DNA from 4 places in the Kocuria gwangalliensis genome. Region 1 is predicted to be linked to each of the others. Evidence: riboswitches for the same ligand, from Rfam matches in the RefSeq annotation. Region 1 holds a riboswitch; each other region holds the start of a gene.
The links. Region 1 has a riboswitch for S-adenosylmethionine ahead of ABEA06_RS12715 (LLM class flavin-dependent oxidoreductase). Riboswitches for the same ligand answer to the same signal wherever they lie in the genome.
Positions count from the first base shown of each region.

Region 2: another riboswitch for S-adenosylmethionine. It lies ahead of ABEA06_RS07005 (bifunctional o-acetylhomoserine/o-acetylserine sulfhydrylase); the one in region 1 lies ahead of ABEA06_RS12715 (LLM class flavin-dependent oxidoreductase).
Region 3: another riboswitch for S-adenosylmethionine. It lies ahead of ABEA06_RS14155 (hypothetical protein); the one in region 1 lies ahead of ABEA06_RS12715 (LLM class flavin-dependent oxidoreductase).
Region 4: another riboswitch for S-adenosylmethionine. It lies ahead of ABEA06_RS03770 (MFS transporter); the one in region 1 lies ahead of ABEA06_RS12715 (LLM class flavin-dependent oxidoreductase).

Region 1 covers NZ_BAABLN010000035.1:23,378-31,087, forward strand. Annotated here, with positions in the region: gene cls (cardiolipin synthase) at 1-1,023, shown strand, start outside; gene ABEA06_RS12710 (alcohol dehydrogenase) at 1,117-2,181, opposite strand; gene ABEA06_RS12715 (LLM class flavin-dependent oxidoreductase) at 2,342-3,763, opposite strand; SAM riboswitch class IV at 3,847-3,961, opposite strand; gene ABEA06_RS12720 (CoA-binding protein) at 4,043-4,462, shown strand; SAM riboswitch class I at 4,512-4,606, shown strand; gene ABEA06_RS12725 (AMP-binding protein) at 4,600-6,738, shown strand; gene ABEA06_RS12730 (succinate dehydrogenase cytochrome b subunit) at 7,177-7,710, shown strand, end outside.
Region 2 covers NZ_BAABLN010000014.1:158,592-166,301, reverse strand. Annotated here, with positions in the region: gene ABEA06_RS07025 (DMT family transporter) at 1-667, opposite strand, end outside; gene ABEA06_RS07020 (alpha/beta hydrolase) at 756-1,400, opposite strand; gene ABEA06_RS07015 (SGNH/GDSL hydrolase family protein) at 1,470-2,351, shown strand; gene metX (homoserine O-acetyltransferase MetX) at 2,348-3,523, opposite strand; gene ABEA06_RS07005 (bifunctional o-acetylhomoserine/o-acetylserine sulfhydrylase) at 3,520-4,914, opposite strand; SAM riboswitch class IV at 4,993-5,111, opposite strand; gene ABEA06_RS07000 (VOC family protein) at 5,227-5,865, shown strand; gene ABEA06_RS06995 (CPBP family intramembrane glutamic endopeptidase) at 5,934-6,719, opposite strand; gene ABEA06_RS06990 (S9 family peptidase) at 6,746-7,710, shown strand, end outside.
Region 3 covers NZ_BAABLN010000071.1:8,818-16,527, reverse strand. Annotated here, with positions in the region: gene ABEA06_RS14165 (aldehyde dehydrogenase family protein) at 1-40, shown strand, start outside; gene ABEA06_RS14160 (GMC family oxidoreductase) at 93-1,679, shown strand; gene ABEA06_RS14155 (hypothetical protein) at 1,711-2,007, opposite strand; SAM riboswitch class IV at 2,028-2,169, opposite strand; gene ABEA06_RS14150 (glycosyltransferase family 4 protein) at 2,266-3,420, opposite strand; gene ABEA06_RS14145 (cell division protein PerM) at 3,665-5,458, shown strand; gene purN (phosphoribosylglycinamide formyltransferase) at 5,903-6,496, shown strand; gene purH (bifunctional phosphoribosylaminoimidazolecarboxamide formyltransferase/IMP cyclohydrolase) at 6,543-7,710, shown strand, end outside.
Region 4 covers NZ_BAABLN010000008.1:102,987-110,696, reverse strand. Annotated here, with positions in the region: gene ABEA06_RS03775 (NtaA/DmoA family FMN-dependent monooxygenase) at 1-442, opposite strand, end outside; gene ABEA06_RS03770 (MFS transporter) at 492-1,871, opposite strand; SAM riboswitch class IV at 1,918-2,036, opposite strand; gene ABEA06_RS03765 (DUF6504 family protein) at 2,276-2,641, shown strand; gene ABEA06_RS03760 (DNA polymerase III subunit alpha) at 2,673-6,209, shown strand; gene ABEA06_RS03755 (metallophosphoesterase family protein) at 6,280-7,497, shown strand; gene ABEA06_RS03750 (App1 family protein) at 7,611-7,710, shown strand, end outside.

The DNA of each region.
Region 1 (7,710 bases):
GAGTTCTACATCGTGGCCACGGATCGGGTGTCCCGGGTGCTGCTGGATTCCCTGGTGCGGGCGCATGACCGTGGTGTCCGGGTGCGCATCCTGATCGACCACGTGGGTTCGCTGGGTTACCCCGGGTACGCGGAACTCGTACGCCGTTTCAATGCCTCCGGCATCCCCTGGCGGCGCATGCTACCGATCCGCCCGTGGCGCGGTGAGTGGCAGCGCCCGGACCTGCGTAATCACCGCAAGATCCTGGTGGTGGACGGGTCCATTGCCTACACCGGTTCGCAGAACATCATTCACCGCTCCTACAACAAGAAGAAGAACATCCGCCGCGGCCTGGAATGGAAGGATCTGATGATCCGCTGCTCCGGGCCCGTGGTTGCCGAGCTCAACGCGGTGTTCGTCTCCGACTGGTACTCGGAGACCGACGATCTGCTCCTGGACGAGGCCACCGAGGTCCTACCGAACGTGGAGGCCCCCGTGTACGCCCAGGTGGTCCCCTCCGGTCCCGGGTTCACGACCGAGAACAACCTGCGGCTGTTCAACCACCTCATTTACAACGCCAACCGGCGCGTGGTGATCTCCAGTCCGTACTTCGTGCCGGACGAGTCCCTGCTGCACGCGCTCACCACCGAGGCGCAGTCCGGGGTGGACGTGGAGATTTTCGTGGGTGAGTCCTCGGACCAGTTCCTGGCACGGAACGCCCAGAATTCCTACTACTCCGAACTCGCGGAAGCCGGCGTGAAGATCTACCGTTACAGCTCGCCCACGGTGCTGCACGCCAAGTTCGTGCTCGTGGACGACCTGATCAGCGTGATCGGCTCCTCCAACATGGACGAGCGATCCTTTGCCCTGGACCTTGAGGTGTCCGTGATGATTGTGGGCCAGGACTTCCACGACCGCATGGAGGAGGTCGTGGGCCAATTCAAAGCGTCCTCGACCCTGCTGGACCTCGACGCCTGGAACAACCGCCCCCTGCGACACAAGTACGTGGAGAATGTCTGTCGCCTCACCTCGGCTTTGCTTTAACGCCGACGACGCCGCTGCCGCGACCTTGCGCTCGAAAAGGTCACGGCAGCGGCGTCGTCAGTGCGCGGGGCAGGACCGCAACGCACGGTCGGATCAGGGTGCCACCAGGACCGCGCGACCGTTCAGGGTGCGCTGACGCAACCCGTCCAGAGCGGCGTTGACCTCCTGGGCGTTCAGCGGGGCCTCCTTGATGGGCGGAACGGGGAGGTTCGCGTCCTGGGCGAGCTGGACGAGTTCTTTGAGCTCGGGAAGGCTGCCCACAAAGTTACCGCGGATGTTGAGGAGGTTGAACGCGGCCAGGGCCGTGGGGAATTTGTACTGCCCACCGAACAGGCCCACGCTGACCAGGGTCCCCCCGTTGGCCATGGCGAACAGGGCAGCGTTGGACGTGTCCCCGTTGTTGACCAGGTCGATGGCCGCGGCGATCTTGCCACCACCCGCCGTGACGATCTCCGTCACCAGGTTTTGCCCGCCCACAGTCACGGTGGCCGAGGCCCCGATCTTGGTGGCATTGGCCAGTGCGGCCTCACTCATGTCCACGGCCACGATGTTCTGATGCCCCAGGGCCCTGAGCACCGCGATGGTCATGAGACCCACGCCGCCGGCACCGATGACCGCCACGGGCTCGTCCGCGGGGACCGGCATGATCTTCTTCGCGGCGGAGTAGGACGTCAGTCCCGAACACGCGAGCGTGGCCCCGAAGGAAGGATCAATGTCACCGAGGGGCACCAGGTAGCGCTCATCCGGAAGGTAGACCTCTTCCGCGTACCCGCCCCGTAACTGCACGGACAGGTTGCGCTTGCGGCGGCTGCAGTAATTCTCGCGGTCCTCAGAGCATGCATGGCAGTCACCGCAGCCGATCCACGGGAACACGATGAACTTGGTGTCCCCGGGCGTGAGCGTGGCGTCCGGTCCCGCGGCCACCACTTCCCCCACGATCTCGTGCCCCAACACCACCGGGTACCGCGCGCCCGCCGCGGTGAGTTCGTACCGGCCGGCGTCCCCCAGGTCGAAGTACCCGTCCTGGCAATGGACGTCCGAGTGGCAGACTCCCGAATGGGTCACCCGAACGATCACCGCGGAGCCGTCCAGCTCGGGACGCTCCACCTCCAGTTCCTCGGCGGGTGCTCCCGGTTCTTTGTGCGCAAAAACCTTCATGGCCACTCCTTCGTAGCGACGGGTCCGGCCCGCGTCCCGCGGACTTAGCCCCCACTGTAGGCGGCGATGGCTCGGGTGGGCTTTGCGCAGCCCGGAAGACACGACGCCGCCCGGTCGCCTTTGCGGGAAAGGCGACCGGGCGGCGCGGTCAAACGGGTTGTTAGCCCACCAGCTCGCGAGCGGCGGTGTCCGCCACGGAGGGCTTGTCCGCGAACGCGCCGCGGTACTGGGCCGCGGGGTGGCTGTCCATGACCCGGGGCTGGCCGGCGCCGTAGAGGGACTCGCGCAGGGTGGAGCCCTCGTACTCGGTGCGGTAGCGACCGCGCTTCTGCAACTCGGGAACCACGTACTCCACGAAGTCCTCGAAGGAGCCGGGGCTCACGTGGTAGGCCAGGTTGATGCCGTCCAGGCCACCCTCGTCAACCCATTCCTCGAGCTGATCGGCCACGGATTCCGGCGAACCGACGATCACGTCACCCATGCCACCCAGGGCGCAGTGCTTGGCGATCTCCTCGCGGGTCCACTTCTTGTCCTTGGACTGCAACGTGAACGGGGTCAGGAAGGACTGGATGGAGTCGGTCTTGACGTAGTTGAGGGCCTCGTCCTCGTCGAACTGGCTGAGGTCCACGCCGGACCAGCCGCCGATGATCGCCTGAGATGCCTCCAGGTCCACGTAGGAGAGGTACTCCCGGTACTTCTCCTGGGCCTCCTCCTCGGTCTCGGCCACGACCACCGAGAGCATCGCGTAGATCTTGATGTCGTCGCGGTGGCGGCCCTGGGCCTCGGCCTGCTCCCGGATCTTGTCCGTGACGAACCGAGTGAGGTCCGGACGCAGACCGCCCACGAACACGGCCTCCGCGTGACGACCCGCGAACGCCTGACCGCGCGATGACGCACCGGCCTGGAAGATCAGCGGGGTGCGCTGCGCGGACGGCTCGGTGAGCGCGGCACCCGGGACGGTGAAGTACTTGCCCTGGTGCTGGATCGGGTGCACCTTTTGGGGATCGGCATAGATACCGGCCTCGCGGTCCTCGACCACGGCGCCGTCCTCCCAGGAACCTTCCCAGAGTTTGTAGCAGACGTCGAGGAACTCTTCGGCGATCTCGTAGCGGGTATCGTGCTCGATCTGGCGCGGCAGACCCTGATTCTCCGCCGCGGAGGGCAGGTAGGAGGTCACCACGTTGAAGCCCACGCGACCCTTGGTCAGGTGGTCCAGGGTCGCGTACTTGCGGGCCAGTGTGTAGGGCTGCTCGTAGGTCACCGCACTCGTCACGCCGAAGCCCAGGTGCTCGGTCACGGCCGCCATCGCGGAGATCTGCATGAACGGGTCGTTCACGGGAACCTGCGCGCCGTCCGTCACGGAGGGCGCGGCGGAGTTCTTGTAGATGTCGTAGATGCCCACCACATCGGCCAGGAAGAGCGCGTCGAACTTGCCCTTCTCCAGCGTCTTGGCCAGGTTGGTCCAGTACTCAATGGTGTTGTACTCGGTGGCCTTGGACCGCGGGTGACGCCACAGGCCGAAGCTCTGGTGGTCCACGCAGGTCATGTCAAAGGCGTTGACGGAGATCCGCTTCTTGGTCATGGGTGCCCCTTCGGGTTGAACGCGACCCGCGCCCCGTGCGCCACCTACGGCGGCCTACTCTGCGGGTCCAGCGCGTTTGTGTGGCGCCGTACTTGCCGCATGCGGTGTGTCATGCGGCCCGATCCTCACCTGGGGCACCCCGCTACGGGAGAGGGTTGCCGTCCGACAAGCCAGGGCTGTGCGTCGGAACTCATGATCGTTCTGGGCTCCACTGTACCGTTTCCGCACCGACCCGTGAAACATAAGGATCGAGCGGATGCGCGGTGAGACGATGGTTGTATGAGTGATCGCCACGTCAACGATCCGGACCTGATTCGCGAGCTACTCACCACCCCGGGGCGGTGGGCCGTTGTGGGGTTGTCCAGTAACCGCACCCGGCCGGCCTATGCGGTGTCCCGGCGGATCCGTGAGGAGTTCGGGCAGGAAATCATCCCCGTGAACCTTGCCGGGGAATCCGTGCACGGCGAGACCGGTTATCGCTCACTCAAGGAGATTCCGGGCCACGTGGACGTGGTCGACTGTTTCGTGAACTCCCGGCGCGTGGGAGACGTGGTGGATCAGGCCATCGAGATCGGCGCCGGTGCGGTGTGGTTGCAGCTGGGCGTGTCCGATCAGACCGCCGCGGCGCGGGCCAAGGCCGCCGGGGTGAAGGTGGTCATGAACACCTGCCCGCTGATCGAGGCCCCGCGGGTTCTGTAGTCCCGACTCGATTTGCGGCGGCGGCCTCCCGGGACGTTGAATGGAACGGTTCCCATCCGGAGCGGCCGAGAGACCTGGCTCGTTGACGTCGCAGCAACCGGTACCCGTGCGATACAAGGTGCTAATGCCAGGAGACGATGGAGTTGATCGAGATTACTTCCTACTCAGACCCTCATTCCCCCACGCCCAATCCCGCGCTGATCTCGGATGATGCCCGCGAGGAGTTCTGGGCCGAGCAGGCGACCCGGCTGGACTGGGCCGAACCGTGGCACACGACCCACCGCTTCGCCAAGCCGCAGAAGATCGGCGCGGACGAGGACGGCAACGACATCCTCTCCGTCCCCGAGATTGCCTGGTTCGAGGGCGGCAAACTCAACGTCTCCTACAACTGCGTGGATCGCCATGTTGAGGCAGGCCGCGGCCATCACGTGGCCCTGTACTTCGAGGGTGAACCCGGTGACCGCCTGGTCTACACCTACGCGGACCTGCAGCGCGAGGTCTCCAAGGCCGCCAACGCCCTGCTGAAACTCGGTGTGGAAAAGGGTGACCGCGTGGTCATCTACCTCCCGGTGATTCCCGAGACCGTCATCATCACGCTCGCGTGCGCTCGGATCGGCGCAATTCACTCGCTCGTGTTCGGAGGCTTCTCCGCCGAGGCCCTCAGGTTCCGTGTGGAGGACACCGGCGCCAAGGTGTTGGTGACCACGGACGGGCAGAACCGGCGCGGCGTCGTGGTCCCCGTGAAGACCAACGCGGACCAGGCCTGCAGCGGCACGAACGATATCGAGCACGTGATCGTGGTGCGCCGCACCTCCCGGCCCGGTCGCATGGATCTGCCGCGCGGCACCCGCGGGCTGCGCTCCAAGGAAGAGGACACCGTGCCGTGGACGCGCGGGCGCGACGTGTGGTGGCACGAGCTGACCGCGGATGTTCCGGACGTGCATGTGCCCGAGGCCTTCGACGCCGAGACGCCCCTGTTCATCATTTACACCTCCGGCACCACGGGGAAGCCCAAGGGCCTGGTCCACACGACGGGCGGGTACCTGGTGCAGACCGCGTACACGCACGCCCTGATGTTCGATCTGCTCCCGGACGTGCCCGATGCCCACGGTGTGCTGCGCCCGGACGAACTCTCCGCCGTCAACGATCCCGCCAAAGTCGATTCAACCGTTCACTGGTGCACCGCGGACCTCGCGTGGGTCACCGCGCACACCTACGAGATCTACGGCCCGCTGGTCAACGGCGTGTCCGAGGTGATTTACGAGGGCACGCCCAACACTCCGGATTACGGTCGTCACTTCGAGGTCATCGAACGCTACGGGGTGACCAATTACTACACCGCGCCCACGCTGATCCGCTCGCTCATGGGTGCCTTTCCCAAGGGTCTGCCGCAGGTCTACAACCTCTCGTCCATTCGTCTGCTCGGATCGGTGGGCGAGTCCATCAACCCCGAGGCGTGGCGCTGGCTGCGAGCGCAGGTGGGCCGCGACGAGGTCCCGTTCGTGGACACGTGGTGGCAGTCCGAAACCGGCTCGTGCGTGGCCTCCCCGCGCCCGCATGATCCGCAATTCGCCCCTCCCGGCACGTTCGACGACGCCGCTGCGCACACCTCCCTGAAGCCCGGAAGTGCTACGCGCGCCGTCCCGGGAATCTCGGTGCGTGTGCTCGACGAGTCCGGTGAGGAAGTGGGCCCCAACCTGCAGGGCTATGCCGTGATCGACAAGACCGGTCCGTCCATGGCCCGCACGGTGTGGGGCGATCCGCAGCGCTACCTGTCCTCGTACTGGGCGGCCTACGGTGAGCGCGGCTGGTTCCTGGCCGGGGACGGCGCTCGCACCGATGACGAGGGTGACCTGTACATCCTGGGCCGCGTGGACGATGTGATCAACGTGTCCGGGCACAGACTGTCGACCATTGAGATCGAGTCCGCCCTGGTGACCCACCCGCACGTGGTGGAGGCTGGCGCGACCCCCATTCGCGACGCGGTGACGGGGCACGCCGTGCTGGCCTACGTGGTGCTCACGGCACAGGCGCAGTCACTGTCCGCGGATGAGGTCCGGGAAGAGCTGCGCGCTCATGTGGCGCAGGAGATCGGCCCCATCGCGAAACCCCGCGAGGTCATCGCCGTCCCGGACCTCCCGAAGACCCGTTCGGGGAAGATCACCCGTCGCCTGTTGACCCAGCTGTACGAGGGTCAGAGCCTGGGCGACCGCTCCTCGTTGCAGAACGAGGAAGCACTGGACGCGATCGCGGAGGTCCTGGCCGCGCGCGGTTGACCGCCGCATATGAGGGGTCATCAGAACCTTGTTCGGCATCTCAGGGGCCGCTAGAGCCATTGCCAGTTCGGATGAGGGTTCTCCCGGCTCCTGAGATGTATTCGTTGGTTCCGGTGCCACCTCAAGTTTCTCGGGTCAGTGTTACGGGAAAGTTGAAGATCCGCGGATAACGCGTCAGCACTGCGCATCCGATCGTCAGCAGACTCAACAGCACGAGGATGATGGCAGCTTCTCGGAGCGACCCTTCACGAGTCACGTCGCCGGTGAAGTCGTGATGGGTTCGTCCCCGTGAGAATCCCGGGCCCGAACGCGAGTCCCGTCCTGCGGTGCGCTGCAGGAACCAGAAATCCGCGCCATGCGTTACGGCGTGGGACGTTCGTTACTTCCCGGGGCACTGAAACTGATACTTCCGAGCAGACCTCCTAGGATGATCCAGTGATGAATCCCGCCGCTCAACCCCCGACGGACACTGCCGACCCCGCTCCCAAGCCCAGCGCGTGGGAAGTGATGTTCAAGGACGCCACCAATTCCGAGCTCAAACTCGCGATGGCCGCGTCCGGAACCGTCCTGAGCCTGTTCACCGCGGGGCACATGGCCGGGAACATGCAGGTTTACCGGGGCCGGAAGTACTACAACGAGTACGCGGAGTTCATTCGCACGGTCGGTGCGCCCGTACTGCCGCGCAATGGCGTGTTGTGGGTGGTCCGCGTGGGACTGCTCGCGAGCGCCACGAGTCACATCATGGCCGGCACCGAGCTCACACTGCGTGCCATGCGCGCCGAGCGTCACACGGTCCAGGGCACGATTCGGGACCTCAAGCGCCAGCTCACGGGCAAGCAGCGTAGGCGCCCTCGCGGCCGACGTCGCTCGGTCCCCCAGATCATTGCCCGCTCCATGCGGTCCACGGGCGTGGTGCTCGGCCTGTTCACCGTCTACCACGTGGCGGATCTGACGGTGGGAGCCCGCCCGGCG
Region 2 (7,710 bases), on a different contig from region 1:
TCGCGCCGATCCCCGCGTTCCACGCGGTCATGATGGCGTTGCCGAACCCCGCCAGCACGGACAGGGTGGCGAAGAGAATGAGCAGCGGGAGCGACGCCGCCAGGTTGGTTGCCGCGAAACGCGGGGCCATGGCCACCAGTGCGGCCACGATGATGATGGCGGTGCCCACCACCCGGTAGCCGGTCAGGTACTTCACACCGCCCGGCCCAACCCCGAACCGGTCCACGATCAACGACCCCACGGACTTACCGAACACGAGCCCCAGGATGTACACCGATAACCCCAGCACCACGGTGGTCATGGCCTGGGTGACGATCATGAAACCGCCCAGCACACCGGCGCTCAGGTACCACCACGGAATCTCGCCGCGTTTCACGGCCTCCGGAATCCGAGAGGCACCCCGCCGACCGGCGGGTGTCACGATCGTCACCGCCAGGATGATCACGAATGCCGAGGAGAAACTCACGAGCGCGACCCCGTAGGGATCACCCACGGCGTGACCGAGTTCCCCGTTGACCCGGGACTGCAAGGCCTGGGCCGTGCCCGCCAGGAGACTGACCACCAATCCCACTGTCAGCGCCGCGGCCCCGCGTGCCGAGGCCACCGGGGCTTTCTTGGCGCGGGGAGTTCGTGAGGGCTGGGGTTCCCACCTGGTCTGAACACTCATGGCGCCAATCTAGGCCCCGGGTGCGGGGCGGGGAACCTCGACCGTCATGCTTCGTAGTATTCGGAGCCGCCCGCGCGCGTGTGAAATGTCAGCTGACCACGTGCTGAAGGTATTCCTTGATGTGCCCCAGCTCCTGGGGCGAGACACCGTGACCGATTCCCCGGTACTGCACCTTGGTGACCTCCGCGTGATCCACCGCCCAGTCCGCCGTGGCGTCCACCATGGCCTGCGGAATCACCGGGTCCTCGGGATCACGGCCCCAGAACATCGGCAGGGGGTGTTCCCTGAGGTAGGCGTCGTTGAAGAAGTCCGCGTGCGCGTCGTCGTCGGCGATCGGAACCGCGAAACCGGACAGGCCCACCACGGCGTCCACCGTCTCGGGGATGTGGCGCGCCACGCTGGTGGCCACCGCCATGCCCTGGGAGAAACCCAATAAGAACACCTTGGAATGATGCTGGGCTTGATCCTGGATCCATGCGGACACCGGTTCGACGGCGGCAATCACGGCGTCCGATGAGAAGCTCAGGTCCCCGGACAGCGGAAACCATTGATATCCCATGCCTGCCTGCTGCGGAGCCCGCAACGACGCGTAGGTCGCCGTGGGTAACAGGGCGGGAATCATGGCCAGCAGATCCTCTTCATGGGATCCGTAACCGTGGAACATCACCACCAGCGGCGTGTCGGTGCGGTCGGCGGGCTCGTTGTTCCAGATCACGAACGGGGTATCACTCATGGGTCCATCCTGACATGACCGCACACCCCACCCGTGCGTTCGCCTGCGGTCAGTGGTAGAACAGCGCGTATGGCATTGCCCGACATTCCCCCTGAGCACAACGATCACGACGGTCAGGAGCGACCCGCTCCCCCGGCACACCCTTGGCACCGCATGGTGTCCATCGGTGACTCCTTCACGGAGGGCGTGGGCGACCCCGACGAGAACGCGCCCGGCGGTCATCGCGGGTGGGCGGACCGCGTGGCCGAGGAACTGGACCGACTCACCGATGACTTCGCCTACGCCAATCTCGCCATCCGAGGCCGCCTCTATCAGCCCATCATTGATGAACAACTCGAACCGGCCCTCGCCCTGCACCCGGATCTTGTCACCATCAGCGCCGGCGGCAACGACATGTTGCGCCCCGGCGCCGACCCCGATGCCATTGCCCAGAAACTGGACGGCGTCATTGCCCGGATTACGGAGACGGGCGCCACGGTGGTCATGTTCGACGGCCCCGATGTGGGCAACACCCCGGTGTTACGCAGCATCCGGGGCCGGGTGGCCATTTGGAACGAGAATGTGCGCGTGATCGCCGCCCGCCACGGCGCTGTCATAACCAACTTGTGGGGCCTGCATGAACTGGCCGATCCGCTCATGTGGGCACCGGACCGGCTGCACTTCTCACCGCCGGGCCATCAACGCATCGCCGTGGAGGTGCTGGACTGCCTGGGCATCGAGCACGCGCTGGTCCCCGATGCCCGGCAGGCACAGCCCGTGCGAACCAAGCGGGAAGTCCGCAGGGACGATCTCGTGTGGGCGCGTCAATATTTTGCCCCGTGGGTTGCCCGCCGCATCACCAAGCGCAGTTCCGGTGACTTCATTACCGCCAAGCGCCCGCAATTCGGTCGAGCCGTGATCCCGGGCGCGGGTGAGCATGCGAACGCTCCGGATCCGACTCCTGAGGTCTAGTCCCTCAGCACCGTTTTCTTGAGCAGCAAACCCAGCTGCGGAGCTTCGATCAGGAAGCCGTCGTGACCGCTGGGCGAGCTGATCATGTGCAGCTCCTGCTCACCCGGTAGAGCCTGGACGATCTCGGCGGATTCGGCGGGAAAGAACAACCGGTCCGAATCCACACCGGCCACGAGCCAGTCGCAGGAGGTGCCGGACAGGACCTCCGTCAGGCTGCCGCGCCCGCGCGTGATGTCGTGGGACATCAAGGTCTCATTCACGCTCAAGTATGCATTTGCATCAAAGCGGCCCGCCAGCTTGGACGCCTGGTGATCCAGGTAGCTCTCCACCCGGTAACGGCCGCGCTGCGCCGTGTGAGTTGCGGCCACGTCTTCGTTCGGCTGAGTTTCCCGGCCAAAGCGGTAGTGCAACTCCGCAGCCGAGCGGTAGGTGATGTGGGCAATGCGTCGCGCGAGTCCCAGGCCGGCTTCCGGGAAGTCGCCGTCGTAGTAATCGCCGCCGCAGAAATTGGGGTCCTGCCGGATCGCCAGCGCTTGCGCCTGGCCCCACGCCAAAAGTTCCGCGCTGGCGGAGGCACACGCGGCAATCACACCGCACGCGGCCACCCGCTCGGGGTACATCACGGCCCACTCGAGAGCACGCGCCCCGCCCATGGAACCGCCGATGACCAGTGCCCAGCGCTCGATTCCCATGGCATCGGAGAGGACGGCTTCCGCATTCACGGTGTCCCGCACGGTGATGCGCGGGAACCGCGAACCCCAGGCCTTTTGCGCCGGGTCCACCTCGGGTGGGGCCTGGGTCCCCGGGCCGGTGCTGCCGTAGCAGCCGCCCAGAATGTTGGCGCACACCACGAAGTACTTATCCGTGTCAATGGCCGCCCCGGGCCCCACCAGGCCGTCCCACCAGCCGCCCGCCTCGGCGGCCACACGTTCCACCTCGGGTGCGTGATCGCGAGATTGTCCCCGTGCCACGTGGGAATCCCCGGTCAGGGCGTGCTCGATGAGCACTGCGTTGGACGCGTCCTCGTTGAGCCGCCCCCATGTTTCGTAGGCCAGACGCGCACGAGGGAGGCGGTAGCCGGACTCCAAGGTCAAGGGACCCACGTTGATGTAACCCACCACGCCGTCCTCGCGGACGAGTGAGTCGGTGGTTCCGCCTCCCACGATGGTCACGCCTGTGTTCCTCCCTCTCCGGATTCGGCCGACGACGACGCCCCCGCGCCGCCCAGCGCGGCCACGGCCTCGAATCCGGACTCCAGGTCCGCGAGGATGTCGTTGATGTTCTCCAGACCCACGGACAACCGGACGAACCCGGGTTCGATGCCGGTGGCCCGCTGTTCGTCGTCGGTCAGCTGTGAGTGGGTGGTGGACGCCGGGTGGATCACCAGGGAGCGAGCATCGCCGATGTTGGCCACGTTGGAATGCAGTGTCAGGGCGTCCACGAAGGCAGTTCCAGCCTCGCGACCGCCGTCGAGCACGAAACCGAGCACGGAACCGGCACCCTTGGGCGCGTACTTCTCAGCGCGCTCGTGCCACGGCGAGGACGCGAGTCCGGCGTAGGAGACCGCGCGAACGTCGTCGCGCGCTTCGAGCCACTCGGCCACCTTCTGGGCGTTGGCCACGTGGCGGTCCATGCGCAGGGACAACGTCTCAATGCCCTGCTCGATGAGGAACGCGTTGAACGGGGAGATCGAGGAGCCCAGGTCGCGCAGCAACTGCACGCGCGCCTTGAGGACGAAGGACAGGTTCACCCCGAAAATACCGTCCTTGCCGAGCGCCTGGGCGTACACCAGGCCGTTGTAGGACTCGTCCGGTTCGTTGAAGGCCGGGAAACGCTGCGGGTCCCGCCCGAAGTCGAAGTTGCCGGCGTCCACGATCATGCCGCCGATGGAGGTGCCGTGCCCGCCCATGAATTTGGTGGCGGAATGAACCACGATGTCCGCGCCCCATTCAATGGGCCGAATCAAGTACGGCGTGGCAATCGTGTTGTCCACGATCAGCGGCACACCCGACTCATGGGCCACCGCGGCGACCGCCTCGATGTCCAGCACGTCATTGCGAGGATTGGGAATGGTTTCCCCGAAGAACGCGACCGTGTTGGGTTTGACCGCGGCGCGCCACGCCTCGGGATCGTCAGGGTCGGACACGAACGTGGTCTCCACGCCCATCTTGGGCAGGGTGTGACGCAGCAGGTTGTAGGTGCCGCCGTACATGGACGGGCTGGCCACCACGTGGGTTCCGGCGCCGCCCAGGTTGAGGATCGCAAAGGTGGACGCCGCTTGACCCGAGCTGAGCATGAGCGCGCCCACGCCGCCCTCCAGAGAAGCCACGCGGTTCTCCACCACTTCGGTCGTGGGGTTGGTCAGGCGCGTGTAAATGGGGCCCAGTTCGGCCAGGGCAAAGCGCATGGCCGCGGTTTCCGCATCTGGGAACACGTACGAGGTGGTCTGGTGGATGGGTAGTGCCCGCGATCCCGTGGTGGGATCGGGTTCCTGCCCCGCGTGGATTTGACGGGTTTCGAAAGCCCAGCCCTGGGGCTGGGACGGGGTGGCTGCGGGACTCATACCGCACTCCCTTTCTCGGGATCAGGGGCCCGGTGAACGATCCGCAGCACGGTGCCCGTGCAGCGATCGGGCACCTGTGACCCGCGCTTGCCGGCATCGGATTGTTCCGATGCGGCCCGGTCCTCACCCAGGGCACCCCACCGCGGAGGGAGGGTTGCCGGTCAGCTAGCTGGGGCTTGTCGCTGACTCTCGTGACCTGCTCTTCATTGTCCGGAGCCGGTACCTCGAACGTCAAGCTGAGTTACCCGCATCACACGGACATGTTTCACGCCCCGATTTGGCGACCATCCCGCGCGGTGCCACCATGACAGCATGAAACTGGATCATGTCTCATTCGCAGCTCAATCCGATGGTCTCGAAGCCACCACGGAACGGATTGCCGATCAGCTAGGGATCGAGCCGGTCAAGGGCGGAATCCACCCGCGCTTCGGGACTCGGAACATGATCCTGCCGCTCACCGACCACCAGTACGTGGAGGTCGTCGAGGTGCTGGAGCACCCCGCCGCGGAGAAGGCCCCGTTCGGTCAGGCCGTGCGCGCCCGCTCCGCAGCCGGCGGCGGTTGGCTCGGTTGGGTGGTCGAGGTCGCGGACCTGGCCCCCTTCGAGGACAAGCTCGGCCGCCCCTCCGTTCCCGGTGCCCGGCTCTTCCCGGACGGCCGCCAGTTGGAGTGGCACCAGATCGGGGTCAAGGGTCTGATCGCCGACCCACAGTTGCCGTTCATGATCCGCTTTGATTCCGAGCCCGACATGCACCCTTCCCAGGCGCAGATCACGGACGTCCGGTTGGCCGGCATGGAGATCGCCGGTTCTCCCGAGCGCGTCACCGAATGGCTGGGCGGCCCCGTCGAGAACGTCCTGGCCGCCTTGGACGTCACCTGGTGCTCACCCAACGGCACACCCGGTGTCATGGAGGTTTCTTTCGCCACCCCGGACGGCCTGGTCACCATCTGAATTTTCCCGCCGACGCCGCTGCCGCACCCTGCTACGCGACAGGGGCGCGGCAGCGGCGTCGTCCTTTGTCAACGCGCGAGCAGTTGCGGGAGCAGGAAACCGGTGATGTCGAGCAGCGCATGGGCAATCAGCAAGGGCGCGAGGCGACCGTAGCGGCGGTACACCCACACGAACACCAGACCCATGATCAGGTTGCCCAGCGCGGGGCCAAAGCCTTGGTAGAGGTGATAGCTGGCGCGGAAGAGGGACGTGAGTACCGCGATCGTGACCCAGGACCAGCCGATGCGCCGCAACCGATCGCACAGGAACGCGACCACGATGATTTCCTCGACCACACTGTGACGCAGCGCGGACAGGATCAGCACGGGCACCGTCCACCAGTGCTCGTTCAGAGCCGAGGTGGTGATGGCGGCCGTGACCCCCAGCGCCCTGCCTGTCTGGTAGAGGACCAGGGTTCCCACGCCCATGGCCAGGAACAACCCGACGCCCCAGACCGCGTCCCGCCACGGGCGGCGACCGTCCACGCCGATCCGCCGCAGCACCACTGCGATACCCGGTAACGAACCGGCCAGAAGGTAGAGGGCGAGCAACACGGGGACCAGAGCGAAACCGATGCTCGCAAGTTGCCGAAGCAGATCAATGGCCGGAACCGGGCTCAGGACCTGATTCAAGGTCGCCTCGGCATCCGTGAGTGGGCCCCGCGACAGCGTCTCGGCCAGGTTCAACACGGCATACACCGCCGAGGACCCCAAGGACACACCCAGGACCAACACAATGTGGAACCACACCTCGGAGCGGGCGGGTCCGTCACGGGCGGGTCGTGGCTGTGGGGTTTCGGTCAACACGAACACCATTGTGCCGTGCTCCCTAGACTGGGGTCATGAGTTCCGAGATGCCCGCGTACCCCGTAGCCGTTCGACGCACCATTAACCGCAGTTTTCATGATCATGTGTTCGAGGATCATTTCGAGTGGCTGCGAGACAAGGACTCAGACGACGTGCGGGCGCACCTGGACCGCGAGAACGAGTACGCGGAGGCCGTGACGGCGCACCTGCAACCGTTGCGCGAGGACATTTACGGTGAGATCAAGAACCGCACCCGGGAAACCGACATGTCCGTGCCCTCCCGCAACGGAGCGTGGTGGTACTTCGCCCGCACGGTCGAGGGTGGGGCGCATCAGGTCTTCTGCAGGTTCCCCGCATCCGACGTCGGGGACCCTGAACTTGCCTGGACACCTCCCACGGTGGAGCCCGGTGTGACGTTGCCCGGGGAACAAACGCTGCTGGACGCGAATGCCGCTTCCGAGGGCCATGAGTTCTATGCCTTGGGCGCATTCAGTGTCTCCGAGGACGGAACCCACCTGGCCTGGTCCGAGGACACCGCCGGAGACGAGCGGTTCACGGTGTACGTCAAGGATCTGGTCACCGGGCAGTTGCTGCCCGACCGGATCGAGCAGACCTCCTACGGCGCGTTCCTCACGCCCGACGCCGCACAGCTGATCTACACGGTGGTCGACGATTCCTGGCGGCCCTGGCGCGTGTACCGACACGTGATCGGTACCGCCTCCGAGCAGGACGAATTGTTGTACCAGGAGGACAATCCCGGCCTGTGGCTGGGCGTGGAACTGTCCGCGGACAAGAAGTGGCTCATGGTGGTCTCCGCGTGCTCCGAGTACGGCGAGTACCGCATCCGCCCCGTGGCCGAGCCGCACCAAGAGTGGCTCACCCTGATTCCGGAAAGTGACCGTGTGTTGTACTCGGCCGAACCCATCACCGTGGCCGGCACCGACTATGTCCTGCTCACACACGACTACCAGGCGCCGAACTCCCGCGTCAGTCTCATGCC
Region 3 (7,710 bases), on a different contig from region 1:
CACCCGCCCCGCGGTGACCGGTTGGTTTGCCGAACGCTGAGTCGTTTCGCTGGATCTCACCGACCACGGAACAACGACCCATGGGAGAAACCGTGACCACCACAGAAAACGTGGCTACCTACGATTACATTGTTGTCGGAGCAGGCTCGGCGGGCGCCGTGATCGCGGCGCGCCTGAGCGAGAACCCGGACGTGAGCGTGGCCCTGCTCGAAGCGGGCGCCCATGATGAGAACGTGCCCGAAGTTCTAACGCTCAACCGCTGGATGGAGCTGCTGGAATCCGGTTACGACTGGGACTACCCGATCGAAGCGCAGGAGAACGGTAACTCCTACATGCGCATGGCCCGCGCCAAGGTGCTGGGTGGGTGCTCGTCCCACAACTCATGCATTGCGTTCTGGGCCCCGTCCGAGGACATCGACGAGTGGGAATCCACCTTCGCAGTGGAGGGCTGGAACGCGGAGATGGCATTCCGGCTGTACAAGAAACTCGAGAACAACGAGGATCCCGGTTCCCACCACGGCCATGACGGACCGGTGCGGTTACGCCAGGTCCCCGCCGTGGACCCGTGCGGCGTGGCGGTGCTCGACGCCGCCGAACAGGCCGGGATTCCGCGCGCGGACTTCAACACCGGCAAGACGGTGACCCAGGGCGCGAACTTCTTCCAGATCAACGCGCGCGAGGACGGTACCCGAGCGTCGTCGTCGGTGAGCTACCTGCACCCGATCCGGGAGCGTACGAACCTCACCGTCCTGACCGGCACCCAGGCCAAGCGCATTGTCTTCGACGAGAACCGGCGTGCCACCGGCGTGGAGATCACGGATGACGCCTTTGGTCGCGCTCACGTGCTCTCGGCCAACCGCGAGGTGATCGTCTCCGCCGGCGCCATCGACACGCCCAAGCTGCTCATGCTCTCGGGCATCGGCCCGGCCGAGCATCTCACCGAGGTGGGCGTGGACGTGCTCGTGGACTCCCCGGGTGTGGGTTCACACCTTCAGGATCACCCCGAGGCCGTGATCCAGTGGGAGGCCAAACAGCCCATGGTGGAGGACTCCACCCAGTGGTGGGAGATCGGCCTGTTCGCCCAGGTGGATGACGGCCTGGACCGCCCGGACCTGATGATGCATTACGGCAGCGTGAACTTCGACATGCACACGTTCCGCCACGGTTACCCCACCGCGGACAACGCCTTCTGCCTGACCCCCAATGTCACACACGCCCGTTCGCGCGGCACCGTGCGTCTGCGCACGCGTGATTACCGGGACAAGCCCCGGGTGGATCCCCGGTACTTCACCGATCCCGAGGGTTACGACCTGCGCATCATGACCGCGGGCATTCGTAAGGCGCGGGAGATCGTCGCGCAGTCCGGGCTCTCCGAATGGGCCGGCGAGGAACTCTTTCCGGGTCAGGACGTACAGACGGACGAGGAGATCGCCGAGTACATCAAGCGCACCCACAACACCGTGTACCACCCTGCTGGTTCCTGCCGGATGGGCCCGGTCGAGGATCAGGAGTCACCGCTGGATCCCCAACTGCGTGTCAAGGGTGTGAGCGGGTTGCGCGTGGCCGATGCGTCAGTGATGCCGGAACTGGTGACCGTGAATCCCAACATCACGGTCTTCATGATCGGCGAGCGCGCCGCGGAGCTGATTACCCAGGATCAGGAGCTGCCCGCGCACTAGGCGCGGCGTGAGAACACGGATGAGGCCCCGATCAGGCGCTGAGCGCCACCGGTTTCGGTTCCAGCTTGTAGAACGCAATGCCACCGGAAACGTTGGACGCCCCGGGAACCAGTAGTTGCCGGTACTTCTCGCACCACTGGGCGCGGCCTCGATTGTGGGCGGCAGCGTGGGCCAGGGCTCGAACGTTGTTGCTCAGATATTCGTGGATGTCCCCGTTTGATTCTATGAGACGCACCATGTGGTGGTCGGGGTCGATGTCGACGGTGACGTCAACCCATTGTTCTCGAGGGGACTCGGTCTTTGTGCGTAATTGTTGAATGTTCTTCATCAGTAGTGTGCCTTCGTACAGGGAGGTTCTTGCTGCGCACGCGGTTGCGCCCCAGCCGCTTCGTCATCCAAACCACCCCTGAACCAAGGGTTGGCGTGCGCCGGGTTGGAGCCCGACAGGTGTGCGGTTTCAACACCGAACACCAGAGCGCATCTCGTGAAGCTGGATTCGAGCGTAGCGGGTCGACGGCATGGGAAACCAGGGGGTGACATATAACGTCACCAAAAGTTAACCAACGAATGGATTGTGCACCACCGATCAGGAGGTGGTTGTGGAGAACCTGGGCGCGCGGGAGGCCACGGTTTGCGCCTGTGCATAGTGCTCCATGAGCTGATCACACACGGCGGTCCACGTGCGGGTCTGCACGGTGTCATACGCAGTGCGGGAGAAAGCGGCGCGTTTAGCGTTGTCACCCACGAGGTCCGCCACACGAGCGCGGAGCATTTCGGTATCGCCGGGCTTGTACAGCCAACCGTTGCGGGATGAATCGACAAGGTCCACGGGTCCTCCCCGACCGACCGTCACCACGGGTACCGCGCTGGCCATGGCTTCCTGGATCGTCTGGCAGAAGGTTTCGTGTTCACCGGAGTGGACGAACACGTCCAGGGAGGCCATGGCGGTGGCCAATGCGTCACCGTCCAGGAATCCCGCGAAGTGCGCGTTGGGAAACAACGTGCGCAACTTCTCCTTTTCCGGCCCCGACCCGATGATCACCAGTCGGGTGTCGGGCAGCGAGTCCAGCACCACGAGGTCCTGAACCTGTTTCTCGGGTGCCAGACGACCCACGTAGCCCACGAGCTTGCGCCCGCCGCCCACGCGTTCGCGCCAGTCCTGATCGCGGCGAGTTGGATCGAACCGGCGAGTGTCCACCCCGCGCCGCCACATCCGCACACGCTGCACACCGTGTTCATGCAACTGGGAAATGGAGGCCGTGGACGGCGCCAGGGTCAGGGTCGAGGAATTGTGCATGTTCCGCACGTGGCTCCACAACACGTTCTCCAGAACGGGCGCACCGTACCGCGCCGCGTATCCGGGGATGTCCGTCTGGTAAATGGTGGCGCACGGCAATCCCAAGTTCCTGGCCGCCTGAATGGCCTGCCACCCCAGGACGAAGGGCGAGGCCACGTGAACGACGTCCGGCTGGAAACGGGTCAGGATTCGTTGCATGCGGGCGACCGTGCAACTGGCCACGCGGACGTCCGGGTATCCGGTGAGCGGAATGGACGCGATGCGTTGGACCCTGACACCGTCCATGGTGTCCACGGATCCCAGGGAGCTGAGTTTGTCGTAGGACGGGGCAATGACCATGGCCTCGTGGCCCTGCGCCCGCAGATGGTCCAGGACTCGAACCACGGAATGCGTCACGCCATTGATGTGTGGGAGGAACTGTTCGGCAACCACTGCGATTCTCACGATTAATACGGTGGCCCGGTCGGGTCACCGGATGCCCACGCCCCGGTGACCTGTCGGTGAAGTCTGGGCCAACTCCGGCGGGGACGTGGAAAGATGGGGGGCGATGAACTTCCCCACCTTTTCCAACACCCTGCCCGGGGTCCGCGAGCGCTCGCAGCGCCGCCGAAACAGTGACCCCGGGGATTCACCCACTACACCGCCCTCGCCCGGCTCTCCCCAGGGTGGCCGCGAGGGCGGATTCCCCATGCCCCTTTGGTTGCAAGGAGTGATTGAACTCATGGCCGTGGCGGCCGTGAGCCTGTTGCTCACCGGGGTGGTGATGGCGGCGGTGTGGCTGGCCGGTGGCTTCGATTCATTGGGTGTGCTGGGTGGATTGCAGCTCGCGGGTCAGGTGTGGTTGGTGGCGCACTGTACGCCGTTGACCATGGCGGCGATCCAGGGCATCGACCTGTCCTCAGGGGGTGGAACTCTCACCCTGGTCCCCCTGGGTCTCACCCTCATACCGTTTGCACTGTCGGTCATTGCGGGGAGGAGGATTGCCCGCGCGTGCTGGCGCGGCCAGTTCCTGATCCCCTTCTTCGCCGGCATGGTCAGCTACGCGCTGATCGGTGCCCTCGTGGCGCTCGTGAGTAGCACCGAACACGTGTCGGTCAGCGTGCCGGCCGGGGCGGTGTTCCCCTTGATTCCCGCGGGCCTGGGGACGTTGGTCGGCGGGTGGAGCGTTTCGCGCTCGCTCGCCGCGATCCTGGGTGCCGACGCCGCATCGTGGATCCAGCGCACCAGCCAGTACTCCAGGTGGGCGGGTTCCTACCTCTGGGCAGTGGTACGCGCGGGGTTCCTGTCCGCAGTGGCCGTGATCGCCGCGGGTGCACTGGTCACCGCGGTAACGCTGGTGTGGAACTGGGACCGGATCATTGCTGTGTACCAGCAATTGGGCACGGGCGCCGCCGGTGACACCGCCCTCACGGCACTGCAGTTCGGCTACCTGCCCAACATGGTCGTGTGGGCTGCCGCTTGGGTCAGCGGGGCCGGATTCTCGATCGGGGAGGGCGCACTCGCCTCCCCGTTCGAGAATTCACTGGGTGCGCTGCCGCAGTTCCCGCCGTTCGCAGCCCTGCCGGAGGGTGATCCATGGGTCTATGCCTCCGCCGTGGTGGTGCTACCGGTCCTCGCCGGAGTGCTCGCGGGCTGGTGGTTCCTGCGCGAGGGCGAGAACCACCTGGACGACTGGATGGCCATCAGGTTGCCCATGCGGTGGTTCACGTTCATTCTGTCGGCCCTGCTGACCGTTGCGTTCATCGCCGCGATCGGTGCGGGCCTCGTGGCATTGCTCGCGTGGTTGTCCCACGGATCGCTGGGCCTGGGGAGGCTCACGGACCTCGGGCCCAATGCGTGGCACGTGTTCCTGTGGACCGGCGCCGAAATCACTGCCGGCGGTGTGATCGGATACATCCTGGGCCCGTGGCTCGAACGCGAGGGCTATCGGAAGAACCCGTGGAACAGTTCCCTGGAAGAGCCGCCCCAGGGTGATTCTGATCCCGAAGACCGGCGGCGCCACGGCGTGGAAGTCTCCGGCGCTGCCCGGGCCGCCAAGGTGGAAGCCAAGCAGGCCAGGAAGGCGGAAGCCCGGCAGAGGCGCGCGGCCAAGAAATCAGCCAAGCGAAAGGCCGCCCGGCTGCGAGTCCCCGGGGCGGACGCGCGGCCCGATAGTCAGGAACCGTTGCAGACCGACAATCCGGCGCAGTCCCGGCCCCGGACCGACGAGACCCGGACCGGAACTGGTTCGAGCGGCGTCGGCGGCGACCGGAACCGCGTTCCGTGGGATGCGAACGGGTCGACGGCGGTGACCGCTCAGGAGGCGGGTGAAGCGGAGCCAACCACGGCGGACGGCGCCGGTGTTGCCGTGTTCGACAGTGGCTGGGCGGATTCGGGAGACTCGGCCGATGCGGGGGACTCCCACGCGGTGGGCGATGCCGACGGCGTGGGCCCCGGCGATGATTCCCCCGGACCGGTCTCCAACTCCGTGCCGGAGAGGTAATTCCAAATGTTGTCCGTGAGCTGACGCTGACAGTGGCTGGTGGAGGACAGCGTCAGGGCAGAGGAGGCGCACTCCTGGTAGACCTGCGAGGCCGGCCACACGGCCAAGCGCGCCCCGCCGCCAAAGGCATTGAACGCGCCCCACACTATGGCCAGGATGGCCAGAAACGTGATGAACAACCGGGGCTGCATTGTGCGGGACGTACTCAGCACCACAATGCCCAGGACAACGGCGGCCAACGCCATGACCACGCCCACGGCCGTGGACCACACGTGACCGGTCACCAGGGCGGAGGACAACAGGGCGAGTCCCGCTGCCAAACCGGAAAGCCTCAAACGGGAGGACGCGTGTGCTGTGTCTGGGCTGTCGGAATCTTGCATGATCTCCACTGTAAGGCAGCGGCCGGGTCCGGGCGGACCGCGGAAAATCGTTAGCATGATCGGTATGCGACTCGTGGTCATGGTTTCCGGTTCCGGTACAAATTTGCAGGCAATCATTGATGCGCTGCACAAGGGCGACGTGGACGTGGACATCGTGGCGGTCGGCGCGGACAAACCCTGCGCCGGCCTGAAACGCGCGGAAGCCGCCGGGATCGACACGTTCCTGGTGCCGCTGGCGAACTACCCGGAGCGGGAGCAGTGGAACCGGAGCCTGGAACGCGCCATTGCCGGCTACAACCCGGACCGCGTGGTGTTCGCCGGATTCATGCGCATCGTGGACGCCCACCTGGTGGCGCGTTTCGCCGGCAGGATCATCAACACGCACCCCTCGCTCCTGCCGTCGTTCCCGGGCGCGCACGCCGTGCGGGACGCCCTGAACTTCGGTGTCAAGGTCACCGGTGCCTCAGTGCACGAGGTCGTGGCCGACGTGGATGCCGGCCCGATCCTGGCCCAGGCGGCCGTGCCGGTCACCCCGGAGGATACCGAGGAAACCCTGCATGAACGCATCAAATCCGCCGAACGCGGTCTCCTCGTGAATGCCCTGGCGACGCTGAGCCGCGAGGTTACCTTTGACCGACCCGGTGAAGAGCAGTCGTAGACTTTTCTGTGGCACCGGCACCACCCCTACCTCTCCTGGAGTTTCTGTGAATTCAATTCAGCTGGACCGCGTACCCCTCAAGCGCGCCTTGATTTCCGTGTATGACAAGACCGGTCTGGAGGAGCTTGCGCGCGGCCTGCACGAGGCCGGGGTGAGTATCGTCTCGACCGGTTCCACGGCGCGGCGGATCTCCCAAGCGGGCGTGCCCGTCACCGAGGTCTCCGAGGTCACCGGGTTCCAGGAATGCCTGGACGGGCGCGTCAAGACCCTGCACCCGCGGGTGCACGCCGGGATCTTGGCTGATCGCCGCAAGCAGGAGCACACCGACCAGTTGGCGGAGCTCGGGATCGAGCCCTTCGACCTGGTGGTCGTGAACCTCTACCCGTTCGTCGACACCGTGCGTTCGGGTGCGGCTCAGGACGACGTGGTCGAGCAGATCGACATCGGCGGCCCGTCCATGGTGCGTGCCGCCGCCAAGAACCACGCGGCCGTATCCGTGGTGGTGGACCCCGCAAGTTACTCGGACGTGGTCGATGCCGCGCGGGGAGGCGGTTACGATCTCGCCGCTCGCCGCAAGTTGGCCGCGACCGCGTTCGCACACACGGCCGCCTACGACACCGCTGTGGCCACGTGGACCGCCCAGCAATTCGACACCGACACGGACGCGAACTTCTGGCCGCCCTACGCCGGTCTCGCGTTCCAGCGCGCCGCGTCCCTGCGCTACGGCGAGAACCCCCACCAGAAGGCCGCGCTCTACGTCGACGACGCCGCCTCGCCGGGAATCGCACAGGCCGAGCAGCTGCACGGCAAGGCCATGTCCTACAACAACTTTGTGGACGCCGACGCCGCACTGCGCGCCGCTTACGACTACGACCAGCCGGCCGTGGCCGTGGTCAAGCACAACAACCCGTGCGGTGTGGCCGTGGCATCGGCGAACGCCGCGGACCCCATTGCCGATGCCCACCGCAAAGCTCACGCGTGCGACCCCCTGTCCGCCTACGGTGGTGTGGTGGCCGCGAACCGCACCGTGACGGCAGAGATGGCCGAGACCCTCAAGGGCATCTTCACGGAGGTCGTCGTGGCACCGGAGTTCGAACCCGCAGCCCTGGAGATCCTGCAGGCCAAGAAGAACATCCGCTTGCTCGAGCTCCCGGAGGGCTTCGGGCGTGACCCGCTGGAGTACCGTGCCGTGTCCGGCGGAGTCCTCTTCCAAC
Region 4 (7,710 bases), on a different contig from region 1:
GACCCAGGTTACGCGCCGCCGACTCCTGATAGGAGGTCACCACGTTCCAGGCGATGCGCCCGTCGGTCAGCGCATCCAGGGTGGAGAAACGGCGGGCCAGATCGTAGGGAGCCGCGTAGGTCACGGAGGCGGTCACACCGATAGTGAGGGTGGTGGTGGCCTTGGCGAGCAGCGGGGCCAGGATCAGCGGATCCAACTGGGGCACCTGCACGCCACCGCGCAGGGCGGCGTCTGCCGAACCCCCGTAGACGTCGTACAGTCCCAGGACGTCGGCCAGGAACAGGCCGTGGAAGCCCGCGTTCTCGATGATCTGTGCTTGCCGTTCCCAGTGGGACAGCTGCGCGTAATTGCGCGACCGGTCCTCGGGGTGGCGCCACAGTCCGGGGGACTGGTGGACGGGCACGGGCATTTCGAAGGCGTTGAGCAGCAAGGGGCGGGGCACGAGGAGTCCTTTCGGGGTGGTGCGGGGGCGTGTGCGGGGTGGTGCCGGGTCAGTACTGGGCGGTCTCCGGTGCGTCCACCACGGTGTCCTTGGCCAGGCGGCCGGTGACCACGGAGATCACGGCCAGCAGGCTCAGGTAGCCGCACAGCAACCAGGGGGAGCCGCCGGTGGCCACGAGCCACGCGGCAATCATGGGCGTGAGGCCCCCGGAGAGGATGGTGCCCACTTGGTAGCCCAGGGACACCCCGGAGTAGCGCAGGTGCGTGGGGAACTGCTCGGCGAACAGTGCGGCCTGGGGGCCGTAAATGCTGTCGTGCAGCACGGCCATGCCGATCAGGTACACCAACGGAAGGAGAACGAGAGGCCCGTGGTCCAGGAAGTAGAAGTACGGCCACACGAACACGCCAATGGCCGCGGCGGCGATCACGGACATGCGGCGTCGTCCCACGCGGTCCGAGAGCCAACCCCAGAACGGGCCGCCCACCAGACCCACGGCGGCGGCGATCAGGATGGAAATCATGACCCACTGGCTCGCGCCGCGTTGCTGGGTCACGTAGGTGAGCGTGTAGACGGTGAGGATGGAGAAAATGGCCGGCTGGATCATGCGCTGACCAATGCACACGATCACGCCGCGGGTGTGCTGGGTGAGCACTTCGCGCACCGGCGACGCCGCCGCGGTCTTTTCGCGCCTGACCTCCTGGAATTCCTCGGCGTCCGTAATGCCGGCGCGGATGATCAGGCCGATGATCACGAGCACGGCCGAGAACAGGAAGGGTACGCGCCAGCCCCAGGCCTGGAACTGCTCGGCGGTGGTGAGGCCCTGCAGCACGGCGAAGAACGAGGTGGCCAGCAGCATACCGGCGGCCGAACCGACCTGGGTGAAGGAGCCGAACAACCCGCGCAGGCCCTTGGGTGCGTGTTCCACGGAGAGCACCGCCGAACCGCCCCACTCCATGCCGGCGGACAACCCCTGCGCAATGCGGCAGGCGACCAACAGGGCCACGGCGAACCAGCCGATCTGTGAGAAGCCCGGCAACAGACCAATCACCGTGGTGGCCACGCCCATGATCAACAGGGACGCGACCAGCAACGCCTTACGGCCGATCCGGTCACCCAGGTGCCCGGCAATGATGCCACCCAGGGGACGGAAGAAGAACGCAATGGCAAAGGTCGCGAACGAGGCGATGATCGACCCCACGCCCGAACCCTGCGGGAAGAAATAATGACTGAACACCAGAGCGGCGGCGGCGCCGTACAAATAAAAGTCGTACCACTCGATGGTCGTGCCCACGAAGGACGCCGCGAGCACGCGCTTCTTGTCGCGCACCGCCGCTCCTACGTTTGAGAGCGCGTGATCCGTGGCGGGTCGGGCCTGTCGGGTGGGTGATGAATCGGTGACCGTGGGCACCGGGGATGTGGTGGGGGCCATGACACTCCTCATGACGGGGCGTCACGGAGCAGTGCTGGTGAGCCGGACGCCGTCCTTGCCCGCGCCGGAACTGACGGCGGGCCGAATCATCACCTGGGGCACCCCACGACAGCGTCTGAGGGTTGCCGTCCGGCCAGCCAGGGCTTCGCACCGGAACTCGTGATTCTTATGGCGTGAACCTAACCATACGAACGTTGAGCACCGTAAATGATGAAGTTTTGTGACTGCCGGTACAACGACGCCTTGTACGACGACGTTCCGTACGGCACGGCCGCCGGGCATCGTGGTGGCCGTCGGGGCTTTCCGGGGCCTTTCGGGATGTTCCGCTTATGCGTGTCAGCGACCCTTGGCACTCTCACGGTAGTCGAATAAAGTTTCGAATACACCGGGAGGGTGGACGAGTCATGACGGTACTGACTGCGGTAGAACATACGGACCTCACGCGGAGCAAGACGCACGGCGCGGTGCGGCTCGACGAGGGTTGGGGCCAGCCTTGCGAGGTGCACTGCGATGAAGCGGGAGCTCCGTGCGAGCTGGTGTTTCGCGGCAGACTGCACCGCATCACGGCCCCGCCGCAGCGCTGGTATGAACGTCGCCGCTGGTGGGAGCTGGAAGATAGGGTTCCGCGGGAAAGCGGGCAGTCCGTGGTGGACCGGCAGCACTGGCGCGTCCAGGCGACTCAACGCGGGGCCGTGGAACCTCGCACGCTGGAATTGGTGCGTCATGAGATCACCGGTCACTGGTGGCTCGTGGCTGACCAGGGGGTTTGACATTAATAGAACAAAGTTTCGAATATGAGGTATGCGTTTTCCTCATTTGCGCGTGGCCACCGCCTACAGCGCGCACTACGGCGTGGCTCGCCCCCAGGAGCTCGCCCAGGTAGCGGCGTCCCACGGGGCGCAGATCCTGGCGTGCACGGACCGGGACGGCTTGTACGGGGTGGTCAAACACGTGCTGGCCTGCCAACAGCACGGGGTGGCTCCCGTGCTGGGAGTGGACCTGGCGCTGCTGGGGCCGGTAGCGGCGTCGTCGGGGAAACGCGCTGGAGCCGCCACCGGCCGGCAGGGTCAGAACGGTCGTCCCCGGCGCGGCACTGCGCCGCCGCCCCGGGTGATCGGGCGCGTGGTGGTGCTGGCCACCGGTGGCAACGGAGGGGCCGGGTACGCGGCACTGTGCCGGTTGGTGTCCGCAGCCCACCGGGGCCACGACCACCATGGCGCCCACCCCATCGGACTGACCCGCGACCAGATCGCCCGCCACGTACACCGCGCCGCGGGCGGGGGAGCTCCCGGCCTGGTGGTGCTCACGGGCCCGGACTCGGACGTGGGATCACTGTTGGTCCGGCGCCGGTACCGGGCCGCGCGCACGGCCCTGCGCGCGTGGAAGCGCGTACTACCGGCGGGGTGCCTCATTGTGGAGACCGCAACCCACCTGGCACCGCAGGGCAGTACCCTCAGCACCGGTCACGCCGTGCGGATGCTCACCGTGGGACGTGAGGCCGGGCTGCCGGTGATCCTCACCAACGCCGTGCGCTACGCCCACCCCGGGCAGGCCGTCACCGCGGACGTGCTGGACGCCGCTCGCACACTGATGTCCCTGAAAGAACTGGCCGGTTCGGACCCCGGGGTACTGCAACCCACGGGACAGGGCTGGCTCAAGGACACCGCGCAGATGATCCGGCTCGCCCACGAGATCTCCTCGGCCGCGGACCTGGGCGCCCCCGGGGCCGCGCACCTGCTCGCGGACACCTACCGGCTGGCCGAACGCTGCAGCCAGGACCCCGTCACGGACCTGCACGCGGGACAGCCCGTGATCCCGGAGGCCTCCGTCATCGGCCTCAGCGCAGACCCCAATGCCCAACTCAGGACCCGCTGCTACACCGGCCTGGAACGATTCCACTCCCGCCAGAACTGGGACCGCACCGTCCCCGGCCTGAGCGGGGAATCGCTGCGCTCGCGGATGGACCGTGAGCTGGACGTGATCGCGCAGTTGGGGTTCGCCGGGTACTTCCTGACCGTCTCGGAGGTCTCCGAACTGATGACCCAGCTGAAGGTCCGGCATGCGGCCCGCGGGTCGGCGGTGTCGTCCCTGGTGGTGCACCTGCTGGGGATCTCCCCGGTGGACCCGCTCGAATACGACCTGGTGTTCGAACGTTTCCTCTCACCGCGGCGTAGCACCTTGCCGGACATCGACATAGACATGGAGAGCGCGCAACGGCACAGGATCTACCACGAGATCTTCCAACGCTTCGGCAGCAGCCGGGTCACGCTCATGAGCATGCAGAACGCCTACCGTTCCAGGGGCGCCGTGCGGGATGCCGGGTTGGCACTGGGGATGGGACAGGAGATCGTGGACCATATTGCGGAGCAACTGTGGCGGGTCCCGGGGGCCACCCTGCGCGAAGAAATCGCCCAGCGTCCCGAGCTGACTCGCCTGGCCGATGAACTCAAGGCCAACCGGCAACTGGACCTGCTGGTGGATCTGACCGAACGCCTGGACCGGCTGCCCCGCCACATCTCCATGCACCCGTGCGGGGTGATCCTCTCGGACGCAACCCTGTTGAACCGCACGCCGGTGCAGGCCAGTGGCATCGGGTTGCCCATGTCCCAATTCGATAAACACGACATGGACCCCATGGGCCTGATCAAGCTCGACATCCTGGGCGTGCGCATGCAATCCACCCTGGCCTACGCGGTCCAGGAAGTGGCACGGATGGAACCCGAGCGCCCCGCTCCGGATCTGGACGCCATGCCCCGCGACGACCCGGACACCTTCCGACTCATCAGCTCCACCCACACCCTGGGGTGCTTCCAGATCGAATCCCCGGGACAGCGCGAACTGATCGGCACCATGGGCCCGGAGGAATTCAACGACTTGATCGTGGACATCTCCCTGTTCCGCCCCGGGCCCATGCAGGCATCCATGGTGCGCCCCTACCTCAACTCCCGCCACGGCTGGAGCACCCCCGAATACCCCCACCCAGACCTGGTGGACATTCTCAAGGAGACCCGCGGGGTGGCCGTCTACCACGAGCAGATCATGCGCATGATGGACCGGATGACCGGTTGCGGACTGGCCACCGCGGATGAATGGCGGCGCAAACTCGGCTCGGAAACCGAACAGCGCGTGGAGGACACCTTCCGCAGCGGGGCACTCGCCCGCGGCTACGACGCGCAGACCGTGGACAAGGTGTGGGGCATCCTGCACGCGTTCGGCAGCTTCGGGTTCTGCAAGGCCCACGGCGTGGCCTTCGCCGTACCCACCTACCAGTCCGCGTGGTTGAAAACCCACCACCCGGAAGCCTTCATGGCCGGGGTCTGGGAACACGACCCGGGCATGTACCCGGCCCGGTTACTCGTGGGGGAGGCCCGGCGCATGGGAATCCCCGTGCTCGGCCCGGACATCAACCGCAGCGTGGACCACCACCGCATCGAACCCGTGAGCCCCCGGCCGGGCACCGTGGAACCCGGAGACCTGGACGGGGGCATCCCCTACACCCGCGGCGGGGCCTGGGGGATCCGCATATCCCTCACCAGCCTCACCGGAATCAGCAGCCCGGAAATCGAACGGATCGTGACCGGTCAGCCCTACACCACCCTCACGGATGTGCGCACCCGGGCCAGACCCTCCCGGCGGAGCCTGCAGCGACTGGCCTCGGCCGGGGCCCTGGACAGTCTCCTGAACACCTCCGGCGCTCGCGCCTCCCGCGCCGATCTGGTGACCCACCTGACCCGGCGGGCCGATCAGCCGGCCACCACCCGCAGCGCCTCCGCCAAGGGCCAACCCGGCCCCGGTCAGCTGAGCCTCCCACTGGGGGACCTGGAACTGACCGGACTGCCGCCGGAACAACCAGAACCCAGCACCGAGGAAAAGGTGCGCGCGGAACTGGACACCATGAACATCGAGGTCTCCGCCCACCTCATGGACGGCCATGCCGCCCTCTTGCGCTCCTACGGGGTCACCCGGGCAGAGGAGCTGCTGGGACTGCGCAGCGGCACCGAAGTAGTGGTGGCAGGAGCACGGGTCTCCACCATGACCCCACCCATGCGCAGCGGTAAGCGCGTAGTGTTCATTTCCGTGGACGACGGTTCGGGTGCGGTGGACTGCACCTTCTTCGACGAGGCGCAGGCCCTGTCCGGACACGTGCTGTTCGCCCCCACCATGCTCCTGATCCACGGCCACACCCGCCGTACCGGCCCCCGGGGCATCGGTGTGCAAGCGGTGCGCGCGTGGGACATGACCCGCCCGGAGACACTGCCCGATCCCACCACGGTGCTGGGTTCCCAACCCAACCCCAGCCGTGCGCCTGCACGAAACCCCCAGGTCACAGCCTCTTAACTCACGCTCCCTACGGTGTGAGTCAGCAGCCGCCATCAGCAGCCAGGATTTCCTCACACCAGGAGCAGACATGTCCGAGAACACCCCTCGCCCCAGCCGCCGGAACCTGATCACCGGAGGCAGCGCGCTCGCCGCCGCAGGCGTCCTCAGCGCCGCACCCACCGCCGCCCAAGCGGCACCAGCCACGGTGGCCCAGCGTCACGGCCAGGGGCACGGTCAGATGCCGCTGTCCTTCGGTAAGAACGGCACATTCAAGATCGTCCAGTTCAACGACACCCAGGACGGCCCGCTCACCGATCGGCGCACCGTTGAATTCATGAGCCAGGTTTTGGATCGGGAGAAACCCCAGTTCGCCCTGATCAACGGGGACGTGATCAACGGCTCCCCGCGCACCGACCGCGAGGTCAAACAGGCCATCAACAACGTGGTGCTACCCATGGAATCCCGGGGCATCAAGTGGGCCGTGACGTTCGGCAACCACGACGAGGACTCCACCGAGGACAACGGCACCAGCATGTACGAACCCCAGTTGGTTGAGTTCGTACGCCAGTACAAACACAACCTCAACCCCGGTGACGACCAGAAGGTCTTCGGCTCGTCCAATGCCCAGTTACTGATCCGCGCCTCCCGGGGTAACGCCCCCGCCTTCGCGGTGTGGCTGCTGGATTCCGGCCGCTACGCGGAAGACAAGCCCGGCGGCCAGGATCGCGAGGGACTCATGGGCTACGACTGGATCCGACCCCAGCAGATCCGCTGGTACAACGATCTCTCCGCGGAGACCGAACGCCGCTACGGGAAGAAGATCCCGGGTCTCATGTACTTCCACATCCCCACGTGGGAGCACCACCACATGTGGTACGGCCAGCAGTTCACCTCCGACGATCAAGGCCACGCGGCCGCCGTGAAACGCCACGGAATCGTGGGGGAGAAGCACGAGAACGTCTACACCGCCATGATCAACTCCGGCATCTACGCCGCAGCCAAGGAACGCGGCGACATCCTGGGCATGTACTGCGGTCACGATCACATCAACACCTACATGGGAAACTACTTCGGCATCGAACTCGGGTACGGGCCGGGCACGGGCTTCGGCACGTACGGTCTCAACGACGGCACCCGGGACCAGCACACCCTGCGCGGGGCCCGCGTGTTCGAACTCGATGAGCGCACCGATCGCATCTACACGGGTACCCGCCTGATTTTCGCCAAGGACCTCGGCATCGACATGGCCCCCGAGACCCAGCCCATCGAACGCCCCGAACGCTTCCCGCGCTACGTACGCGGCTGAGTTCGACGCCGACGGCGCTCGCGAACCCCCGGGTGCCGCCGCGGGCCGGGCCGAACCACGGCACGGTACGCGGCGGCGTCGTGCGCGGGAACAGCTGTGGGAGACTGTGAAGCATGGCGAAACACACCGGTAGCGGGGACCTTTTTCAGACCGTAGATCAGGTTACGGAAGAGGCCATCAACATCGGCTATCGGTGGGAGCAGAAGCTGCACC